2 regions of the Undibacterium sp. WLHG33 genome follow, and region 2 is predicted to be linked to the other one. Evidence: predicted binding sites of a transcription regulator. Region 2 holds the regulator's gene; the other holds the start of a gene.
What was found. Region 2 encodes NrdR, which represses ribonucleotide reductase genes. Its sites were predicted from a motif close to CACNANATNTNGTG; they were not measured.

Region 1 (7,810 bases), 810 kb from region 2:
CAAAGCCAAAAACCGCAATACCCGACATGGCCAGGTATTGCGGCACTAACAGTACAAGTAATTTAATCTGTGACTGTCCATTCAGTTTGGTGAGGCCTCTCGAGTTTTACATCTCGTGCAAACCGTGAGTATTCCTTTTTCAGGAAGCCGGGGCGCTATATTCAGCAGCTACTCCCAATTGAGGGCTCCCCCGGTTTGATACTCAATCACGCGCGTCTCAAAAAAATTGCGCTCTTTTTTCAGGTCTATCATTTCGCTCATCCATGGGAAAGGATTTTCTTCCTGAGGGAACAAAACATCAAGACCAATTTGCTGTGCTCTGCGATTTGCAATGAAGCGCAAATATCCTTTGAACATCGGCGCATTTAATCCAAGCACTCCACGCGGCATTGTATCCTCTGCGTAGCGATATTCCAACTCCACCGCGCGCAAAAACAACGATTTAATTTCGTCTCTGAATTCTGCGGTCCACAAATGCGGGTTTTCCATTTTAATTGTGTTGATCAGATCGATACCGAAGTTGCAGTGCATCGATTCATCACGCAAAATGTATTGATACTGTTCTGCCGCGCCCATCATTTTATTCTGACGCCCTAACGCCAGAATCTGTGTGAAACCGACGTAGAAGAACAAGCCTTCCATCAGACAAGCAAATACAATCAGTGAACGCAGCAAAGTCTGATCCGCTTCAGTGGTGCCTGTTTTAAATTCAGGATTCGTCAACACATCGATGAATGGAATCAGAAACTGATCTTTGTCACGGATCGATTCGATTTCGTTATAAGCATTAAAAATTTCGCCTTCATCCAAGCCCAGTGATTCAACGATGTACTGGTACGCATGTGTGTGAATCGCTTCTTCAAATGCCTGACGCAACAGGTACTGACGGCATTCCGGCGCGGTGATGTGACGATAAGTACCCAGCACAATATTGTTTGCAGCCAGAGAATCTGCAGTCACGAAAAACCCGAGATTACGTGTCACCAGGCGACGTTCGTCATCCGTCAGTCCGTTCGGATTTTTCCACAATTCAATATCGCGTTGCATATTGATTTCCTGCGGCATCCAGTGATTCGCGCAGCCAGCCAGATATTTATCCCACGCCCACTTATACTTGAACGGCACCAGCTGGTTCACGTCAGTCTGGCCATTGATAATCCGTTTGTCTGCAGCATTGACGCGACGCGCCATATCTTCTGCGCTCGCAGCTCCGGCTTTTTTTACCAGTGCCGGGTTCAGCGCAACTTCCTGCAATTGCAAACCTACCTGTGTATCATTGCCTACCGGGCGCACGGCTGATGGCGTTGCTGCAGCTGGCGAGGGTTCATCATCCCAAGATAACATTTTCATTCCTTACAAAGTAACACTGCTTTTTATGCCTCGACACACATGTGTAGCATAGGGCGAACGATGGACGTCTCACACCGTTCGCTTGCAGCTCAGTTGGTTAATACTTCCGCTCCCATCGGAACGCCGACATCATTACTGACAAGCTTCGCACTCTTCAAAACCGGGGTCACCTGGACGAAGGTAGCAAGCTGCACCGTCTGCTTCAGGAGCGACTGCCGGCACTGCCGCAACCGGTGCTGCGCTGAACGCACCCGCACCGCCATCCACCGCAACCGCATTCAACGCACCGGTTTTCGATGTCGATTTTTCTGTATGCGTCGCACCTATCGTACGCAGGTAATAAGTCGTTTTCAGACCACGCAACCAGGCCAGCTTGTAGGTCTCATCGAGTTTTTTACCGGATGCGCCTGCCATGTAGATATTCAGGGATTGCGCCTGATCTATCCATTTCTGACGACGCGCAGCAGCCTCAACCAACCATGATGGGCTGATCTCAAATGCAGTCGCATACAATTCACGCAAATCCTGAGGAATGCGATCAATGCGAGCCAGACTACCATCGAAATATTTGAGGTCGGCGATCATCACCTCATCCCACAAGCCGCGCAATTTCAGGTCGCGCACCAGATGCTCATTAATCTCTGTGAACTCACCGGACAAATTCGACTTCACATACAGATTCTGATAGGTCGGCTCAATACACGCTGAGACACCGATGATGTTAGAAATTGTTGCCGTCGGCGCGATCGCGACGCAGTTGGAATTGCGCATACCGAATTGCTTAATGCGGTTGCGAACGATGGTCCAATCCATGGTTTCGCTAAAATCTGCTTCCAGATAACCGCCACGCTCTTCTGCCAGCAGCTTCAATGAGTCCTGAGGCAGAATGCCACGATCCCACAGCGAGCCTTTGTATGAACTATAGGCACCGCGCTCCTCCGCCAGTTCTGTCGACGCCAAGTAAGCGTAATAGCAAACGGCTTCCATAGAGGTATCGGCAAACTGCACCGCTTCATTCGATGCATAAGGAACACGCATCATGTGCAGGCAATCCTGGAAGCCCATAATACCCATGCCGACCGGACGGTGACGCAGATTAGAGTCGCGCGCTTTCTGTACAGCGTAGTAGTTAATATCAATCACGTTATCCAGCATACGCATCGCAGTACGGATAGTCTTTTGCAGTTTGACGTGATCCAGTTTGCCGTTCTTCATATGTGCTGGCAGATTGACGGAACCCAGATTACATACGGCGATCTCACTCTCATTGGTATTAAGTGTGATCTCAGTACACAGATTCGATGAGTGCACTACACCCACATGTTGCTGCGGGCTACGGATATTGCAAGGATCTTTGAATGTGATCCACGGGTGACCTGTTTCAAACAGCATGGACAGCATCTTGCGCCATAAGTCGAGCGCAGGCACTTTTTTAGATAATTCAATCTCTCCGGAAGCAGCTTTCGCTTCGTAAGCAAGATAAGCGCTTTCAAATGCTTTACCAAATTTATCGTGCAGATCCGGTACGTCCGATGGTGAGAACAGGGTCCATTCGCCTTTTTCCATCACGCGCTTCATGAACAGATCCGGAATCCAGTTGGCTGTATTCATGTCATGCGTGCGACGACGATCATCACCAGTGTTCTTACGCAGATCGAGGAACTCCTCAATATCCATATGCCAGGTTTCGAGGTAAGCACAGACAGCACCTTTACGCTTACCACCCTGATTGACCGCAACCGCAGTATCGTTAACCACTTTCAGGAACGGCACCACGCCCTGAGATTTGCCATTCGTGCCTTTGATATGCGCGCCGAGCGAACGTACCGGAGTCCAGTCATTCCCAAGACCACCTGCATATTTCGCCAGCAAGGCGTTTTCTTTGAGTGCATCATAAATACCGGCCAGATCATCAGAAACAGTCGTCAGATAGCACGACGATAACTGCGAACGCTGTGTGCCTGAATTAAACAGCGTCGGTGTCGAACTCATGAAATCAAAACTCGACAACAGATGGTAGAACTCGATCGCACGGGCGTTACGGTCTTTTTCTTGCAGCGCCAGCCCCATTGCCACACGCATGTAGAAAGCCTGCGGCATTTCGATACGGGTGCCCCGGACGTGCAGGAAATAGCGGTCATACAAAGTTTGCAAACCGATATAACTGAATTGCAAATCACGTTCAGCAACCAAGGCTTTAGCCAGGCGCTCCAGATCAAATTCCCCTAATTTGGTATCCAGCAATTCCGCCGCGATACCTTTCTGGATAAATTGCGGAAAATAAGTAATATATTCAGCTGCCGCATCCTGCTGAGCGACCTCCTTACCGAATACTTCTTTACGTACTGTATGCAACAACAAACGGGAAGTTACCTGACTGTAAGCAGGTTCTTTTTCCATCAACGCCCGCGCTGCCAGAATTGCTGATTTATGTAATTCCTCGACAGGCACACCGTCGTACAGGTTCTTCAGTGTTTCGGTCAGAATTGCTTCAGCATCCACCAGTTTGTCCAGACCGACACAGGCAGCAGTAATCAGGGTGCGGACTTTTTCAATATCAAGGATCACTTTTTCGCCATCAATGACCACATGAATTTTCGGCAGTTTTGCCTGAGAAGCTTGCTGTGCTTCACGCTGCAGGCGGCGCTCTTCCTGATGCTTCGCGCGATACAGCACATAGGCACGGGCAACATCATGCTCACCGGAGCGCATCAGTGCCAGCTCAACCTGATCCTGAATATCTTCAATGTGAAACGTGCCACCGGTTGGCTGTCTGCGCAGTAATGCCGCAACAACAGTCGCCGTCAGTTGTTCAACGAGTTCACGGATACGGGCAGATGCGGCCCCCTGACCACCGTTGACGGCAAGAAAAGCCTTTGTCATCGCAATCGCAATTTTTTGCGGCTCAAAACCAACTACTGCACCATTCCGGCGAATGACCCTGTGCTCGCTGTATCCGGTGCTGGCTCCTGTCTGAACGGCGTTAGCGCCTACAGAGCTTAGGTCGGAATGAGATGGCGTTGATGTTTCCATTGAAGAGTGCATTGAACCTCCAGAGTCGGTGATATCGTGAGTCGCTTCATGATCTCAGTCAGATCATGACCACGCTCGGGTTAACTGAATGTTGCGCCTTATTACAAACTAGCTTTTACACGGAAAAAGGCCGTGTTATTTCTTCATTTTCAAATCAATTGCTGCTAAATCGGGGAAGGTGAAGCAAGAAAGGCAAAACAAGAAAAACTACTATATATAGTGCACAAATAATTTATAGCCCTAATTCTAGTGCCCGATGCTAAGGTGCGCAACCGCTTTATCTGTTCATTTTTCAGTAAATTTTTTTGTGCAGGCGATTGACTTTCGCAGATGATCAGAAAACTGCAGCAAACTGGGTAAGTGAGTACTAACGGAAAATAGCCACACTGAGAACAGGATATTTATTTGTCTGTTTTTCATCGGCAGGATCAGACAAAAGAAGCAGGATCCGATTAAAAGGCAGAAGCAAAATCCGGGGGAAACGCATGCGCGACTTCCCCCACGAAACAACAATCCAGCGCAGAATCAGTATGCGGAAAATTAATCCTGGATTTTCAGTTTCTGTATCTGGTAACGTAGCTGCCTGAAGCTGACGCCGAGCAACTCGGCAGCCTGCGTCCGGTTGTGCCTGGTCTGCTCCAGCGCCCTTATTATCATTTCACGTTCAATTCTTTCCAGATATTCTGGCAAAGAACAAGGAAGTAACGGCGGTAAAAAAACGTTGTCGTCTTGCGCAGGAACGATGTCGCTAATCACGCGTTCAGAATGGCCAGTCTCACCAGTAACCGGTTCAGTTACTGATTTTTTATGATGACGTAAAGCGAGGTCGGCCACCTGAATACAGCCATCATTGGCAAAAGCAAGAGCACGCTCCAGAATGTTTTCCAGTTCGCGGACATTGCCGGGGAAGTCATACGTACACAAGGCTTGCAATGCGGCCGGCGATAACGTGACCTGACCACCAGCGAGCTTACCCAATATCGCCAGAGATAAATCAGCAATGTCTTCAAGCCGCTCACGCAACGGCGGCAAGTGCAGCTCAATGACGTTTAAGCGGTAATACAAATCCTGCCGGAATCGTCCTTCATTAACGCAGTTACTCAGATTCTGATGAGTTGCGCTGATAATTCTGACGTCCACGGACTCCTCCAGCGTCGCGCCGACTTTACGGATACGGCGCTCCTGTATTGCCCTCAACAACTTCACCTGCATCGCCAGCGGTAAATCGGCGACTTCGTCAAGCATCAGCGTGCCGCCATTCGCCGCCTGAAAAAATCCTTCACGATCATCGGCCGCGCCGGTAAAAGCCCCCTTGCGGTAGCCAAAAAATTCCGCTTCCATCAGCGTTTCGGGAATCGCACCGCAATTGACTGCGATGAATGGCTTACCGGCTCGTGAACTCGATATGTGGATCTCACGCGCTGCCAGCTCTTTACCGCTGCCGGATTCTCCGGTAATGATAACCGGTGCCATGCTACGTGCCAGACGGGCAATTTGCGCACGCACCTCCTGCATACCGGATGAAGAGCCAATCAGAAAAGAGACCGGCCCCTGCTCTGATACATGCGACATCACCTCTGGTTCCGCATTGCTCAGATTCACCTCCAGCGCCGAGCGCACCAGCTTGCGTAAATGATCCAGCGCCACAGGCTTGGAGACATAATCAAATGCTCCCGCCTTCAAGGCTATCACCGCATTATCGGTACTGCCGAAAGCAGTGATGACGGCAATCGGGGTGTTTTTATAATGAAGATTGACTTCTTCAACCAGTTCCATACCCGAACCGTCAGGTAAACGCATATCCGTCAGCACCAGCGAGTAACTGTTTTTTTGCAGCAGACTTCTGGCGATATGCAGATTTTCAGCGCTATCAACATCCAGCCCCATTTTAATCAGGGTAATCTCTAACAATTCCCGCAAATGCGCTTCATCATCAACAACCAGAATGCGTGGACAAGTGGTGCCGGTAATGTTGCTCATGTGTTTAATCCAGAGAAATTAATCACGAAACGGCCGCTGGGCTCGCTGTCTTCAGCAGCACTGTGATCGACACGATATTCATAATCGAGCAAGGCTTTGTTATTCAGGCAGAGCTCACGCGCCATATACAATCCCAGCCCGGTTCCCATACGGGAAGTCGTGTAAAACGGTTCAAATAAATGTGCGCGGACTTCAAAACTGATTGCGGGGCCATCATCCTGAATATGTAATTCCTGACGACCACCAGGATTCATCATCGCGTAAAGACGAATACTGCCGGGAATACCACTGGCGTACCGGACCGCATTCGATAATAAGTTAGAAATAATTTCTGTCAGATGACCAGGATCAAAACTGACTTTAAAATCAACAGCCTGATCTACGGTAATCAGATCTGGAGCTACTTTTTTTATTTCAATGAAATCCTGCACGCAGCGACTCACCAGCGGCATCAGAAAGTACGGTTCGACATCATTGCGTGCTTTACGTGAGAGCTTCAGAATATCCTCGATCAACTGATTTAAGCGACCTACGTTATCATCCACAATTTTCAGCAGCCGTTTAGCCTGCTCTTTATTATCTTCTATGTGAGCAATATCCTCATTCAGTAAAGAAGCCGCATACGAAATCGATGACAAGGGATTTCTGACTTCATGCGCAATGCTGGCGGTCAGACGTCCCATCGACGCCAGTTTCAATTGTTGTGCGTGATTTTCAATATCCGATACATCCTGCATAAAAATCACGGTGTAATCATTCGCTGACGCTTGTAACCCCGTTTCATTTGCTTCTTTGACGATAATCATCCGCAATTTCAGATGCGTGACAAAATGAGGCCGTTCCGATCTGACGCCAAAACTACTGTGCTCAAAACCTGCGCGCGGCACTGCTGTGCCAGACGTACCCACTTTGCTTTCATCGAGGTGACACGGAATAGAAACAAACGAAATTTCATCTTCCAGCTCTCTGTGTGTCTTACCGGCGTTTCTGCTCTGAATATCCGCGAGTGTTTCCACCAAAGGGCGCAAAGCGATAACGTCGGCCAGTCGGACTCCTGTCATGTCCTTGCGCAGATTTCCTCCGAGCATACGTTCAGCGGCCGGATTCATTTCAAACATACGCCCGGAATGATCCAGTACCAGAATACCGTCATCCATATCGGCGATTACCAGGCGATTAATCGCCTGCTGCATGATCAACTCATTGCCTCTCAATGCGGCCAGTTGTTCCTGGCGGATAAGATTACTCGCCAGGCGATTCACCACATACACAACAGCAAAATAAGAGGCCCCGAACAAACCCGCCTGAGAAACCTGGCTGCCGTCACTGAACTCGAGTGAACGGTAGACCCCCTCCGTCAACAGTAACAAGCTGACGATTGAGCAAAAAAAGAATGCCCACAATAAAGGCGCCAGAATTGAAACGCCTGCAAGAGGAAACAAAAACA
Region 2 (7,810 bases):
CCTGCCTGCGTTCGTCGCAGGCTCAAATACGTCGAGGCATCACATCAGTTAGGCGCACAGACGCATGGGCCCAAATCCGTGGGGAAAATGCTCTCACTGTACATACTCCCCCCCTGTTTTTAATAAAACACCCTTAATCTCTCCAGAAACATTGGGCTTGTAAACATACTCCGGGGAGTATATTTTTGGCGTTTTGAGGTTGTGAGACGCGGTGGAGTGTGAGCCTGACTCTGGCTGGATAATGCTGGTATCAGTTGATTGGCTTGTGAAATTGTTACATTAGAAGAGCATCAAGAACAATTATCCCACACACCTTTTCCAGAATTCCTTCATTTTCTGGCAACATGCATTTTCTTACGAATTCACGGTAGTCATCTTTTGTTTCAAGTAATACGGCAGACCACTCAATTTTGAAGTCAAAATTTCCGGCTAAACGCCATTCTCTTTCGTGAGACCAGTCGATAATATTTTTTGTATTTGTTAAATCAAACGCAACGAGCCGGAAAAGTTCGCTTTCTTTCAAGTATTTCTTTCCTTCTTCTACACTGTCGTAGATTACAGGGCGACACTTGTTTTGATACAGATAATACTTTGAAAATACTAAGCCACAGCCGGAATATCGATGACGACCACCATTCGCTTCTGTAAGCTCTTTTTCAAATTTAAGATTTTGGGCAATGGAATATAGTAGGGCGTCTTGAAAGCAAACAGCAGTTCGATTTCCACGAATGAACCCTTTTTCAGCCGTACTTCCAATAATTTTTTTATCTCTCAGTATTTTTAGTAAAACGTCAACGGCAGAGAATTTGTTTCCCTCAAGTTCTGCCGGTCTAGTCAGATGTACAAGTGAGGATGATAAATCCTGTCTCTCACTCATTCGCAATTTCCATTTCTTATAGTCGTAGGCCATATTTGGATTCGATTTGACATTCCAGACGAGAGGCGCTGCTAGTTATTTCGCGGCTTCCAGCACGCGAAGGGAGGAATTCTTAGCCATAAATTGCCAGCTCAGTGGCGCGCCTTTTTATATCGTGATCAACAACGCATGCCACGGCCTCGATCAAAGCGACATAGCTCTCAGGAAGACCGATTGCTTTTGCTCCACGCACGACATGTTCTTTGTACCAATCGAATGGGAGCAAAGATGAATCGCACTTGGTTGCTAAGTAGGTTGTTGCCTCTATGTTGCCGAGACTCTCGGTAATCAATAAAACGGATTTTCGATCATATCCAAAGCCTCGGCCTTCGAATGTATCGAGCCGCAGCAATTCACTTTCGAGAATTGAAAATACCGCGCCATACACGCGGTCAGCACTGTTTCCAGTTGATGCGGCATCACACTTTGCCGAACCATCCTTGCTTGGTTTATGAAACTTGAGTGAATGTCCAATAAGCTCACCAATGCACACGAACCGAGCGGATGGCACTCTCGCGCTCAGCCTCTCGGCTGCCATGTTTGAACCATATGCGAAATAGTACGGGCGATTGCTCATGCAGCAAATTTGATTTTAGTTAGTAAGATTGCATCTTAACGTAGCATTGAAAAATTAACCATTCCCTTGTTGCACTTTTCAACTGAAGTCGCACGTATCGGACAAACATGAGCTTTCCTCGGTAATTAGTTCGCCATTAGGTAAATTTCATGCGGCCAGATTCTTTTAATGTTGTTTCCACAGTTATACGTTTGACGGCTATTTCTTTAAACTCGGTTGTACAAGCTTTTTTCGGCATCCTGTTCTTTATTTGTCTTTCCAAAGTGTCGTTGATTTTAAGTCCTCTTTGGTGAACTATTTCTGGTGATTATTTTCGACAAGCTGTTCGTTTTGCATCCTGATGGCTCTATTTTTTAATTGAAACCATTGATCACGATAAAAGCTCGAACGAATAGCTTCTCTTTCTTCGTATGAGAGTCGTTGAACTTCCTCTTGTTCACGTTTACTTTTGTACCACTCTTCAAGTTCAAGTTCCTGCTTCTTGAGCCACTTTTCCTTATGTCCTTCCATGTCCTCGAAATTCACTGGTGGAAACTCTAATGACTTTCGATTTTCGTTCACCAAGGCGCAGTGCATTAGGTACAAGGCATCACCAGAAATCATGAGGTCTGAAAATTTAATGATATTTTCTAAATCAGGAAGATTCTCGATTGAGCCAATTATTGAATTACGTTTTACTTTTGATTCTATTGCACTCTTGTGGAAATCCTTCAGTGCGGCATGCCATGTTTCTATCACCAAAGATAGTGCATCGTCGTCGTAAGGGTCACTAAAATTTTTGGCGCTCAACTCAAAAATATAATTTTTCATCGCGGCCAACAGCAAGTTGGCTTTAGTTTCCTTGATGTCTGAAGACAGTGCCATCGTAGTACCTCAATATTTTTAAAAGAAGTGTTTGTAAATTTCAACTTTGAACAATAAGATTCTCGGTTTTCATTGATTATTCAGGCCATCGAAATCAGCATAACCAGCAGACTATATCGATGGAATCATCGTAACCTAGTAGGTTAAGTTTCTCTCGGAAACACAAGTTCCTGCTTAAGCAAATTGTCTTCTACCAGAATACCGTTCACGAAACTTAGAACTCGCCATTGTTCATAGTATGGTGAATAAATCTTGGATTTTTCTGGCAAATACTTTCCAGCGGGACAGTGTAGATACCCTGTGTACCAACTGGCAGGCACACGTTCTACCCCAAACGAAGCTAGCATATTCGCAGCTTCAGTTTTGCCGAGGGGATTACATTCCTGAGCAACTTCAACAAGGAATAGCTTTCTATCCTCAACTAGCCATGTCGCTACGTATCCGCGTCTGCATGATGTGGTGCGAATAGGGAAGATAGGACGAGTCGCACATGGCAAGAGTATTTCTTCCCATGTGGGGCTAAGTGACTCGAGCGGGTAGTTACGAGAGCCGTATGTACGATCTTCTATCAAAACTCGATCATATGCTTGTGAGGTCATAGTTTAATAATTTACTTAGGTGCCGATGAGGTTACATCGACTTTGAAAAATAGGCTAGCGACGTGTTGGAGTATCTAGATGTACTGGGAAAGGTTGCGTCAGCCAGCAATGCCGGCGCTAGATGGCGGCCAGGCGATAGCCGACGCCGGTTTCTGTCAGCAGGTAGCGGGGTTCGGTCGGGTTGTCTTCGATTTTTGCGCGCAGCTGTGCCATGTAGAGTCGCAGGTAATGCGTGTGGTCGATGAATTCTTCGCCCCAGACATCGACCAGCAGCTGGCGGTGTGTGACGACTTTGCCGCTGCTGCGCACCAGACGTGCGAGTAAGCTGAATTCGGTTTTGGTCAGATGCAGAACCTCACCGTGGCGTTCGACAAGGCGGGTGCTCAGATCGATGTGTAAGCCATCCAGCGTGTACTCGGTCGTGGCGGCGGGCACGTTGGTGCCCCGGTGGCGCAAGGCGACCCGGATGCGCGCCAGCATTTCGCCGACGCTGAATGGCTTGGTCAGATAATCGTCTGCACCGGCATCCAGCAGGGCAATTTTTTCGGTTTCCTGATGTCTGGCTGAAACGATCAGAATCGGCAGATTGCTTTGCTTGCGCACATGGCGTACCAGGTCTGCGCCATTGCCATCGGGCAGGCCCAGATCCAGCACGACGACGTCTGGCAGCGCGTGTTTTAAGATGGCGCTGGCTTCGCTGATAGAGACAGCGGTCTGCACGGTAAAACCTTCGACAGACAACGACGCCTGTATCAGTGAGCGTATCTCTTTGTCGTCTTCCACCACTAACACACGGATGCTCATGACAGCTCTCCTGCGACGATGGGGGGCTGTGCATCCAGCGGTAACTGCAAACTGAATTCGCTGCCGCCTTCCTGCGGTTGGTTCAGCACCAGATTGCCGCCATGCACGGTTGCGATGGCTTTGCAGACGGCGAGCCCGAGTCCTGAGCCGCGCTGGCTGCTGCGATCGGTGTGATCGCCACGCACATAGGGTTCAAAAATACTGAGTTGTTCGTGTGCCGGTATGCCTTTGCCGCTGTCTTTCACCGAGATCCACATCCATTGCTGATGCTGATCGGCATTGTGTTCATCAGAACCTTGTGCGCCCTGAACGCTGACGTGCAGTTGTATGTCGCCATCGGTATATTTCAGGGCGTTTTCCAGCAAATTTGCCAGCAGTTGCGAAATCAACACCGGATCGACTCTGACCAATGGCAGGCCTTTCGGAAGCTGAAGCTGAATGCGTTTGTTTGTGTCATGTTGGCGCACCCGTGCCAGTACGCTGCCGATGATTTCTTCTATGGATTCCCAATCCCGCACCAGTGATTGCGGCGTGTTTTCCAGGCGCACCAGTTGCAGGGTGTTTTCTGTCAGCGCTGATAAATATCCGGCTTCTTTGATGATGCTGTCGAGCAGGTGTTCTTGTTCGGCTGTGCTGAGTTTGGCATGCTGAAGTTGCAGCGCGGATGCGGCACCAACGACGACGGCTAAGGGTGTTCGCAAATCATGCGAGACCGCCGCTAAAAATATGCCCTGTAATTGCTGGCGCTCTGTTTCGCGTTGCGCGGCCAGAATGCTGGCGTTCAGCCGCAAACGCAAGAGCGCCTGCGCCAGTATCGTACAAAGCGCTTCGGCATGCTGACGGCCGCTGCTGTCATCGCGCGCAACGGCTTGTATGCACACGGCGCCCAGCATTTGCCCGTGCGGGTGTTGATCGCCTATGGGTAAATACCACGCATCCAGATCAGACCAACGGTTGGTGCCAGCGCCGATCACGCTGCCTTCTTTCATGCAGCACACCATGCCATCACGGATGGTCGCGGGCAGCTCATCGCGGCAGTGTAAGTTGCCGCTGGCATCGTTCAGGCACAGCAGATTCGGTCCGGCAAACGACGCGTCGAATGCTTGTTGCCCCAGCGCTGAAATATCTTCGGCGGTCTTGCATGCGGCGAGTTGCACCGCCAGATGTTGTAACTGGCGTGCGCGTTGCTCGTTCAGATGCGCGATCTCGGTTTCGCGGCGTAAACCGGATGTCAGATGATGGATCACCAGGGCCAGTACCATCATCGTGATCAGCGCAATCAAATGTTCCGACTGATCGATGCGAAAGGTCCAGCGCGGTGGTACAAAAAAGAAATTCAGCGCAGCGACTGCAGCGAGCGCGCAGCTGACCGAATAAACCCAGCTCAACCGGTATGCCGCAATCACCACCGCCAGCACATAGATCATGGACTGGCTGGTGAGCGAAACATAAGGGTCAATCAGCGCATTGACGCCGCTGGCGGATGCCAGCAGTAAGAGGACGGAAAAACTATCCTTTAACGGAGAATGTGATCGCTGCAGGAGGGCGGTGAGTTTGTTCATTCGTCCAGCGTACCACAGCCGATATTAAGAAAGCATCAGGATTTTTTGCTGTTGACTGTGTCAGTCTCAGCGCTAATTCTTGCGACGGGATTGGCGCAAGCCGGTTTCCGGGCCGAAAAAAATCAGACAGAAGAGGGAGCTGCCGGGCTCAGAAGACGCCGGACTACGCCATCAATCCATCCCACAATAGTTTGACGCCGGATAGCCCGAGTGCGGCGGTTGCGAACAGATAAAACGGACGCTCCGGTATGCGTGTCAGTAATCGCATACCTATCCACACGCCGGCAGGCACCAGCGGCAGTAGTATCGCCGACATCTTCAGTGTGTCGATGCTGAACAGGCCGAGCGCGATGTAAAAAGGCAGCTTCGCCAGATTGATGACGGAAAAGAAAAAGACTGTGGTCGCGACAAAGGTTTCCCGTGGCTGCCGCCATGACAGCAGGTAAATCATCACCGGTGGCCCGCCCGCATGCGCCAGGGTGCTGGTAAAGCCGGCGCCGATGCCGCTGAACCAGCCGAACATGCGTGGCGGACGTTGTTCTGTTGTTGCCTGACCGCGATGACGCAACAGCCGGTCGAGCGTGAAGCCGACGGCGATCAGCCCTATCATTCCTTTGACCAGCCGGTCAGACATGACGCCAAAGGCCAGCGTCCCCAGCACAATGCCGACAATGGCACCCGGTATCAGCACTTTCAGATCGCGCCAGTCGGCTTTGCCACTCCAGGCGCGGATGCCGACCATATCCATCGCGATCAGGATAGGCAGCATGACCGCTGCAGCGTCACGCGGTGAAATCCACAGCGAAAGAAATGGGACAGCCAGGCCGCCCAATGCACCACCCAGCCCGGATTTGGAGATACCGGTGATCAGCACAGCAAAGGCGGCGACCAGCCAGCCGGCGGTGTTCATGTGTTCCATGTATTTTTTTATTTCTTGGCAGTTCTGTTATCGACATTCACTTCCTGTATCGCTTCAGCGAATTCAGAGATGTCTTTAAAACTCTTGTAGACAGACGCAAAACGGATATAGGCGATTTTATCGAGGCGTTTTAATTCATGCATGACCAGCTCGCCCAGATGAACGGACATGATTTCCCGTTCGCCGCTGGAGAGTAGTTTCTCTTCTATGCGCTGAATCGCGCTGTCGATCGCTTCTGCGGAAACCGGGCGTTTGCGCAGCGCAAGCATAAAGCTGGCGCGCAGCTTATTTGATTCATATTCGGTACGGCTGCCATTTTTCTTGACGATGACGGGCATCACCAGTTCCACCCGTTCATATGTGGTGAAACGCTTATCGCAATGTGCGCAGCGACGACGACGACGGATAACATTGCCTTCTTCGGAAACGCGGGTATCGACGACCTGAGTATCAGGATGGTGGCAGTAAGGACATTTCATGAATAGAGCCGTAGTGGTTGAGCTGCGCTGTCAGGCAGCGCAAATTAAAAAAACGCCACTCAGCAGAGTGGCGTTTTAATGACGAGCAGAAATTACTTCGCGTACACAGGGAAAGCGCTGGTCAGTTTTTTCACTTCTGCTTTAACGCGTTCTATGGTAGCCGCATCATGTGGATTATCGAGTACGTCAGCAATCAGATGACCGACTTTGATTGCTTCCGCTTCTTTGAAGCCGCGGGTAGTGAATGCCGGGCTGCCAAGGCGGATACCGGAAGTGATCATCGGTTTTTGCGGATCGTTAGGGATACCGTTTTTGTTGCAGGTCATGTGCGCAGTGCCGAGAATCGCTTCTGCTTCTTTACCTGTCAGACCTTTAGGACGCAGATCCACCAGCATCACATGAGATTCAGTATGACCGGAAACGATGCGCAGACCGCGTTCTGTCAGTGTCTTTGCCAGCGCAGCAGCATTTTTAATCACTTGTTGCTGATATTCTTTGAACTCTGGTGACAGCGCTTCTTTGAACGCCACGGCTTTACCAGCGATCACATGCATCAGCGGGCCACCCTGAATACCAGGGAAAATAGCGGAATTGATTTTCTTGGCGATGGTTTCGTCATTGCTCAGGATGATACCGCCGCGTGGACCGCGCAGGCTCTTATGCGTGGTGGAAGTGACGACGTCAGCAAACGGCACCGGATTCGGATACATGCCAGCGGCGATCAGGCCCGCATAGTGTGCCATATCGACCATGAAATACGCGCCGACTTCTTTGGCGATTTTGCCGAAACGTTCAAAATCAATACGCAGTGCAAATGCAGAAGCACCGGCGATGATCAGTTTTGGTTTGGTTTCGCGCGCCAGCTTTTCCATTGCATCGTAATCGATGTCTTCCTGTGCATTCAGGCCGTAAGACACAACATTGAACCATTTACCCGACATATTCAGCGGCATGCCGTGCGTCAGGTGGCCACCTTCAGCGAGGCTCATGCCCATGATGGTGTCGCCTGGATTTAACAAGGCAAAAAATACGCCCTGATTGGCTTGTGAGCCTGAATTTGGTTGCACGTTGGCGAAGTTGCAGCCGAACA

Region 1: a site for NrdR is predicted at 4,592-4,605, ahead of ACOTSW_RS05265 (ribonucleoside-diphosphate reductase subunit alpha). Genes of this name have one in related genera too.

Annotation. Positions count from the first base shown of each region.
Region 1 covers NZ_CP186697.1:1,154,022-1,161,831, forward strand. Annotated here, with positions in the region: gene ACOTSW_RS05260 (ribonucleotide-diphosphate reductase subunit beta) at 169-1,344, opposite strand; gene ACOTSW_RS05265 (ribonucleoside-diphosphate reductase subunit alpha) at 1,483-4,395, opposite strand; gene ACOTSW_RS05270 (sigma-54-dependent transcriptional regulator) at 4,924-6,363, opposite strand; gene ACOTSW_RS05275 (sensor histidine kinase) at 6,360-7,810, opposite strand, start outside.
Region 2 covers NZ_CP186697.1:1,964,573-1,972,382, forward strand. Annotated here, with positions in the region: gene ACOTSW_RS09020 (hypothetical protein) at 275-910, opposite strand; gene ACOTSW_RS09025 (gamma-glutamylcyclotransferase family protein) at 990-1,493, opposite strand; gene ACOTSW_RS09030 (hypothetical protein) at 1,788-2,357, opposite strand; gene ACOTSW_RS09035 (response regulator) at 3,074-3,760, opposite strand; gene ACOTSW_RS09040 (DUF4118 domain-containing protein) at 3,757-5,322, opposite strand; gene ACOTSW_RS09045 (sulfite exporter TauE/SafE family protein) at 5,486-6,241, opposite strand; gene nrdR (transcriptional regulator NrdR) at 6,250-6,720, opposite strand; gene glyA (serine hydroxymethyltransferase) at 6,813-7,810, opposite strand, start outside.